Regions from separate parts of the Serratia sp. C2(1) genome, predicted to be linked through region 2. Evidence: predicted binding sites of a transcription regulator. Region 2 holds the regulator's gene; the other holds the start of a gene.
What was found. The regulator ArgR, encoded in region 2, controls arginine synthesis, uptake and breakdown. The targets are predictions, from matches to a motif close to ANTGAATAAAAATACANT.
Positions count from the first base shown of each region.

Region 1: a site for ArgR is predicted at 1,646-1,663, ahead of argC (N-acetyl-gamma-glutamyl-phosphate reductase). Genes of this name have one in related genera too.

Region 1 is NZ_JAZFBA010000007.1:13,427-16,828, reverse strand. Features, by position in the region: gene ppc (phosphoenolpyruvate carboxylase) at 1-60, opposite strand, end outside; gene argE (acetylornithine deacetylase) at 448-1,593, opposite strand; gene argC (N-acetyl-gamma-glutamyl-phosphate reductase) at 1,810-2,814, shown strand; gene argB (acetylglutamate kinase) at 2,844-3,402, shown strand, end outside.
Region 2 is NZ_JAZFBA010000002.1:89,282-92,683, forward strand. Features, by position in the region: gene yhcN (peroxide/acid stress response protein YhcN) at 60-323, opposite strand; gene yhcN (peroxide/acid stress response protein YhcN) at 448-711, opposite strand; gene argR (transcriptional regulator ArgR) at 1,115-1,585, opposite strand; gene mdh (malate dehydrogenase) at 2,052-2,990, shown strand; gene V2S86_RS15970 (helix-turn-helix domain-containing protein) at 3,058-3,318, opposite strand.

The DNA of each region.
Region 1 (3,402 bases), on a different contig from region 2:
GCCGAGCAATTTGCCGAGCATACTGACATTACTTCGCATTGCCGAATATTGTTCGTTCATATAACCCCTGGCCCAGTTCTGTATTTACCCTGCATCTTTCAAGCCGCATCTGCGTTGGCTTCACACTTTCGCCCCGGTCACTTGGTTGATCCAAGCTCGCGGGGACTCACGCGTTTGCCGCCTGGCTGCAACTTGAAATCTATTGGGTAGATGATTTTTATCTTGTAAGTAAATTTCACGTGTCAGGCGAAGAGCGCCTGTTTCATCTCGCCACGTTCCTGTCCAATCGTCAATTGACACTATTTTTAGCAAAAAAACATCAAAATCGGCGCATTTTCTGAAATTTAATTACGGCGCGCCGGTTATCAGTCTGGCTTATTTCATTGTATTGATACTTCTTAAGAGGTAGGGGGAATGATAAATCATTAACCCTACCTTGTGTCTGGTTTATTGATGGCAAAAGTGCTCGACCAACTGGCCCAGCAGCTTGCGCGTCGGCTCGATAAACGCCGTATCAATGTATTCATCCGGTTGATGCGCCTGGTTGATTGACCCTGGACCAAGCACCAGCGTCGGGCACACCTGCTGGACGAACGGCGCTTCGGTGCAGTAGTTGACCACCTGAGTACGGGTGCCCAACAGTTGCTCAATCACCGCCACCATATGGTGATCGGTCGGGCACTCGTAGCCCGGGACCGAGGCGTGGAGTTCCTCAATGTTCAGGCGGCCCGGCCAGCGCTGGCTGATCGGCTCCAGCGTCTGGTGCATCAGTTCGTTGATATTGTCGAGCGTCATGCCCGGCAGCGGGCGAATATCCAGGTGCAGTTCACAACAGGCGCAAATGCGGTTGGCCGCGTCGCCGCCGCTGATATGGCCGAAGTTCATCGTCGGATAAGGCACGGCGAACGCCGGATTGTTGTAGCGCTCCTGCAGCGTTTTGCGCAGTTCCATCAGGCGGCCGATGGTGTCGTGCATCAAATCGATGGCGTTGACGCCGCGTGCCGGGTCGCTCGAGTGTCCGGACTGGCCGACAATGCGGATGGCGTTGGCCATATGCCCTTTGTGCGCGCGCACCGGTTGCAGTGAGGTGGGTTCGCCGATAATGGCGAAATCCGGGCGGATGGCTGTCGAGGCGGCGAAATAACGCGCGCCAGCCATCGTCGTTTCTTCATCTGCGGTTGCCAGAATGTACAGCGGCTTGGTCAGCTTGCCGGCATCGATGTCGCGCACGGCATCCAGAATAAAGGCAAAGAAGCCTTTCATGTCCGCGGTGCCCAGGCCGTACAGCTTATTGTCGTGTTCGGTCAGAGTGAAGGGATCGCGTGTCCAGCGGCCTTCGTCATAAGGGACGGTGTCGGTGTGGCCCGCCAAAAGCAGGCCGCCGCTGCCTTCGCCAATGCTGGCGAGCAGGTTGAATTTGTTGCGGGTATCGGGCACCGGCTGTACGTCGACGCGGAAGCCCAAATCGGCAAACCATCCGGCCAGCAAGTTGATTAACGCTTCATTACTTTGATCGAGGGCGCCATCGGTGGCGCTGATCGACGGAGTGGCGATCAACGCCCGGTACAGCTCAATAAATGGAGGTAATTTCATCTTCACTGTTGACAGCCTTTGGTTAGGGTAGTATCAATATTCATGCATTTATTTTGAATAAAAATACAGTAAGCTAGAGCGTAAGGGAACCCGATTCCCGGATGATTATAAAAACATCAACGCTCGACCACGTGGGTGAACGGCGAAACAACGCTGGTGAGCCCGGTTACCTGAGTCGAATACGACCACTCGTAAGCCAAGAAGGTGAAAGGCCACATGTTGAATACGCTGATCGTTGGTGCCAGCGGTTACGCCGGAGCGGAGCTCACGGCCTACCTGAATCGTCACCCACATATGAACATAACCGCATTAGCGGTTTCAGCGCAAAGTGCAGATGCAGGAAAATTGCTTTCTGATTTGCATCCCCAGTTAAAAGGCATCGTCGATCTGCCGTTGCAACCGCTGGTTGACGTGGCTGCCGCCGCCGATGGCATCGACGTGGTGTTCCTGGCCACGGCGCACGAAGTCAGCCACGATATCGCGCCTTTGTTCCTGGCGGCGGGTTGCGTGGTGTTCGATCTGTCCGGTGCGTTCCGCGTGAAAGACGCCGGTTTCTATACCCAATACTACGGTTTCGAACATCAGTACCCCGAACTGCTGGAGCAGGCGGTGTATGGCCTGGCGGAGTGGCAGAGCGAAAAAATCAAACAGGCGCAACTGATCGCCGTACCGGGCTGCTACCCAACGGCGGCACAGTTGGCGCTGAAACCCTTGATCGAACAACAGCTGTTGAATCCTGACCAATGGCCGGTCATCAACGCCACCAGCGGCGTCAGCGGCGCGGGCCGCAAAGCCAGCGTGACCACCAGCTTCTGCGAAGTGAGCTTGCAGCCGTACGGCATCTTCAACCACCGTCATCACCCGGAAATCGTTGCGCACCTGGGCACGCCGGTCATCTTCACGCCACATTTGGGTAACTTCCCGCGTGGTATTCTCGAAACCATCACCTGCCGCCTGAAAGCCGGCGTTACCGAGCAGGACGTGGCTGCAGCCTATCACGCCGCCTACGACGACAAACCGCTGGTGCGGCTGTACGACAAAGGCGTGCCGGCGTTGAAAGCGGTGGTGGGCCTGCCGTTCTGCGATATCGGCTTTGCCGTTCAGGGCGAACACCTGATCGCCGTCGCGGCGGAAGACAACCTGTTGAAAGGCGCGGCCGCTCAGGCGGTGCAATGCCTGAATATCCGTTTTGGGTTCCCGGAAACCCAGTCATTACTTTAATGAATAACCAGCGTGGGATGTAAACAGCGATGAATCCGTTAATTATCAAGTTAGGTGGCGTGTTATTAGACAGTGAAGAAGCGCTGGAGCGTTTATTCACCGCCCTGGACAGCTACCGTCAGCAGCATCAGCGCCCGCTGGTTATCGTTCACGGTGGCGGTTGCCTGGTGGATGAGCTGATGAAACAACTTTCTCTGCCGGTGGTGAAGAAAAACGGCCTGCGGGTGACCCCTGCTGACCAGATCGACATCATTACCGGCGCGCTGGCCGGTACTGCCAACAAGACCCTGCTGGCGTGGGCCATCAAGCACCGGATCAATGCGGTGGGCCTGAGCCTGGCGGACGGCGGCAGCGTTTCCGTGACCCAACTCGATCCGGCGCTGGGCCACGTAGGCAATGCGCAACCGGGTTCACCGGTGCTGCTCAATACCCTGCTGGGCGCCGGCTACCTGCCGGTGATCAGTTCTATCGGCATCACCGCCGAAGGGGAATTAATGAATGTGAACGCCGATCAGGCGGCGACGGCCCTGGCCGCCACGCTGGGTGCGGATTTGATCCTGCTGTCGGATGTCAGCGGCATTCTCGATG
Region 2 (3,402 bases):
AGAACTCGGCAGTGGCAGTGACGAGGGTAATCAGTTCGGCAATCGCGTTCTCTGAATTGTTATTTGTAGATTTCGGCAGTCGCGTGCCAGTTGCCGTTTTCGTAGGCTTCGATCACGCGGTACGCTTTAGCGCCTTGTTTATCGGCTTTGTCGGACAGCGCCTGACGAATATCCGAAGGTGCACCTGTGACGCCACTGGCGGTAATGGTGCCGACAGACTGAAGATCCGCGGCCTGGTCATTGGTGATCAACGTAGCGGCTGAAGCGCCGAACGAAAGGGCTGACATCAGGCTAATTGCCGCGAGGGTAGCTTTCATGTTCATGATCGTGTGTCCTGTAGCGATAACAGCCAGGAAGGGCTTTACAGCGTTTATTATTCTTGAAAGCTGTTATCGGCAATGCTGGTTTCCAGAGAGGAATTGCCCGTTGCCGGGTAATGCCGGGGTCTTATTTATAAATTTCAGCCGTGGCGTGGTAGTTGCCTTCATTGCGCGCTTCGATCACACGGTAAGCGGTCGCGCCACGGGCATCGGCTTTTTCAGACAGCGCCTGACGGATATCTGAAGGGGCACCGGCTACGCCGCTGACGGTAATGGTGCCTGCGGACTGCAGTTTGGCTGCTTGATCTGCATCAACGGATTGTGCTGCAAATGCGCCAAAGGAAAGCACAGACAGGAGGCTGAGAGTTGCAACTGTAGCTTTAATTTTCATGATTTCACCTTATCGTATTCTTTTATCAGTTCCAATGAACTGTGATTTACGTCACGGAAATGAGTATACATCTAGTAACTCTAAAAATTAATAGTTCGCTAACAGTTTCTTGTGAAACTTTATTATGATGATTCTTATCTTTAATAACCTTATGGAATAAAAATCGCTCATAAAACGATCTTTCGATGTTAAATTTATGTAATTTCAATCAGGTAAGCGTTTTTGACCAAACGTGCGGAAGAATGCAGTAGCTATCACTAGCTATGTATAAATGTCATTGGAATGTGCTTTAGCAAAGCGGAAATCAGGTTTTAAACGTGGCAGGGTGAAGGAAAAGGTAAGGCAGAGTTAAAGAAGCGCTAACAAAACACGACCGTCAGCCGCATTTTGTTAGCGTGGTGCATCATAGCTCTTGTTCGAATAACGACAGGATGGCTTCGTACAACTGGCGAGCGGTAAAGCTGCTGGCCGGGGTAATAAAAATGGTGTCGTCACCGGCGATGGTGCCGAGAATGCCCTCGGATTTGCCCAGCGAATCCAGCAGGCGGGCAATCAGTTGCGCGGCACCGGGGCTGGTATGAATCACCACTACGGCATCGTTATGGTCGACATCCAGCACCAGATTCTTCAGCGGGCTGGTGGTGGTCGGTACGCCGAGTTCGGCCGGAAGGCAATACACCATTTCCATTTTGGCATTGCGGGTACGCACCGCGCCGAACTTGGTCAGCATGCGCGATACTTTGGATTGGTTGATGTTTTCGAAGCCTTCTTCTTGCAGCGCCAAAACGATCTCGCCTTGAGAACTGAATTTTTCTTCTTTCAATAACGCTTTAAACGCTTTGATCAGATCTTCCTGCTTTGCGGGATTACGCATTTTGCACCGTGGAATGTTGACAATAGAAGTGATTATTATGCATATAAATGAATTTTTATGCAATAAAAGGACGCCCGAAAAAAACAATAATGCCCGGACAATGAGGAAAGGGCGGCATTTTAACAAAATCCGTACCCCATGAATATGCCCTTTCAGTGACCGAAAAAGCGGCCCGCGGCGGTAAAGAAAATGTTATTAAAATGATGTTGTTCTGATGTTATGTAAGGGTGTAATGTAACCGCCGGTTAACTTGCTTGTGAATAACCTCGCACTATTTTTGATTAATGTGCGCTATGCCCTTAATGTGTAAGCCATTTAATCTAAAATGAGCGTGGCATCGGCAGTTTTATTGCGCCAGCTCTCAAACAGACTGTTAAGAGATTGTTTTTAAAGGTGTAATAATTTAAGGTCCGTAACTAACGTATTCACGGCGCTATATATATTTAAGATAATAAAGGAGTATAGGATGAAAGTTGCAGTTCTCGGTGCTGCTGGCGGTATCGGCCAGGCCCTCGCCCTTCTACTCAAAACCCAGCTTCCTTCAGGTTCTGAACTCTCTCTCTACGACATTGCCCCCGTTACCCCAGGCGTTGCCGTCGACTTAAGCCACATCCCTACCGCAGTTAAAATCAAAGGCTTCAGCGGCGAAGACGCTACTCCAGCTTTGCACGGCGCAGACGTAGTGCTGATTTCAGCCGGCGTTGCGCGTAAACCTGGCATGGATCGTTCAGATCTGTTCAATGTCAACGCAGGTATCGTGCGTAATCTGATCCAGCAAGTGGCAACAACCTGCCCGAAAGCCTGCATCGGCATTATCACCAACCCGGTAAACACCACCGTGGCAATCGCCGCAGAAGTGCTGAAGAAAGCCGGTGTTTATGACAAAAACAAACTGTTCGGCGTGACCTCGCTGGATATCATCCGTTCCAACACCTTCGTGGCTGAGCTGAAAGGCAAACAACCGGAAGAGCTGAACGTGCCGGTTATCGGCGGGCACTCTGGCGTGACCATTCTTCCCCTGTTGTCGCAGATCCCTGGCGTGAGCTTTACCGAGCAGGAAGTGGCGGATCTGACCAAGCGTATCCAAAATGCGGGTACTGAAGTGGTTGAAGCCAAAGCCGGTGGCGGGTCCGCAACTCTGTCAATGGGCCAGGCGGCGGCACGTTTCGGCCTGTCTCTGGTGCGTGCACTGCAAGGTGAAAAAGGCGTGGTGGAATGTGCTTATGTGGAAGGCGACGGCAAATATGCCCGCTTCTTCGCACAACCGCTGGTGCTGGGCAAAAACGGCGTAGAAGAACGTAAAGACATCGGTACTCTGAGCGCGTTCGAGCAGAAAGCGTTGGAAGAGATGCTGGATGTTCTGCATAAAGATATCGAACTGGGTGAAAAGTTTATCAATAACTGATCAACCCAGAACGCATGAATATGCACAAGCCGCCGGACATCGTACCGGCGGTTTTTTTATGCCCGAATCACGACCTGATACGGGCTTTTCGATTTAGCAGATCGTTGGTTTGCGGATCGAAATAGCGGCTTGGCCAGATTTCTGCAGGATGGACATCCAGAGCTTCGGCAATCAGCCATTCCCCTTTTGGCCAGGGCCGAGATAGCGCGTTTGCCAGTGTGGATGAGCTAAGCCCTGCTTTGCGCGATACTGCTGCCAGTGTCGTTCCTTTCTTACGTAAAGCCGCAATGATATCCGCCGGATGCCAGTCCTTGTTCCTAGAATTCATGTTTGCATTCCCTTTTTTGATTAGCGAAAGTTCTGTTAGTGGTATAACTAACAGGTCAAGATTAATCGTTTGAACAACATGAAA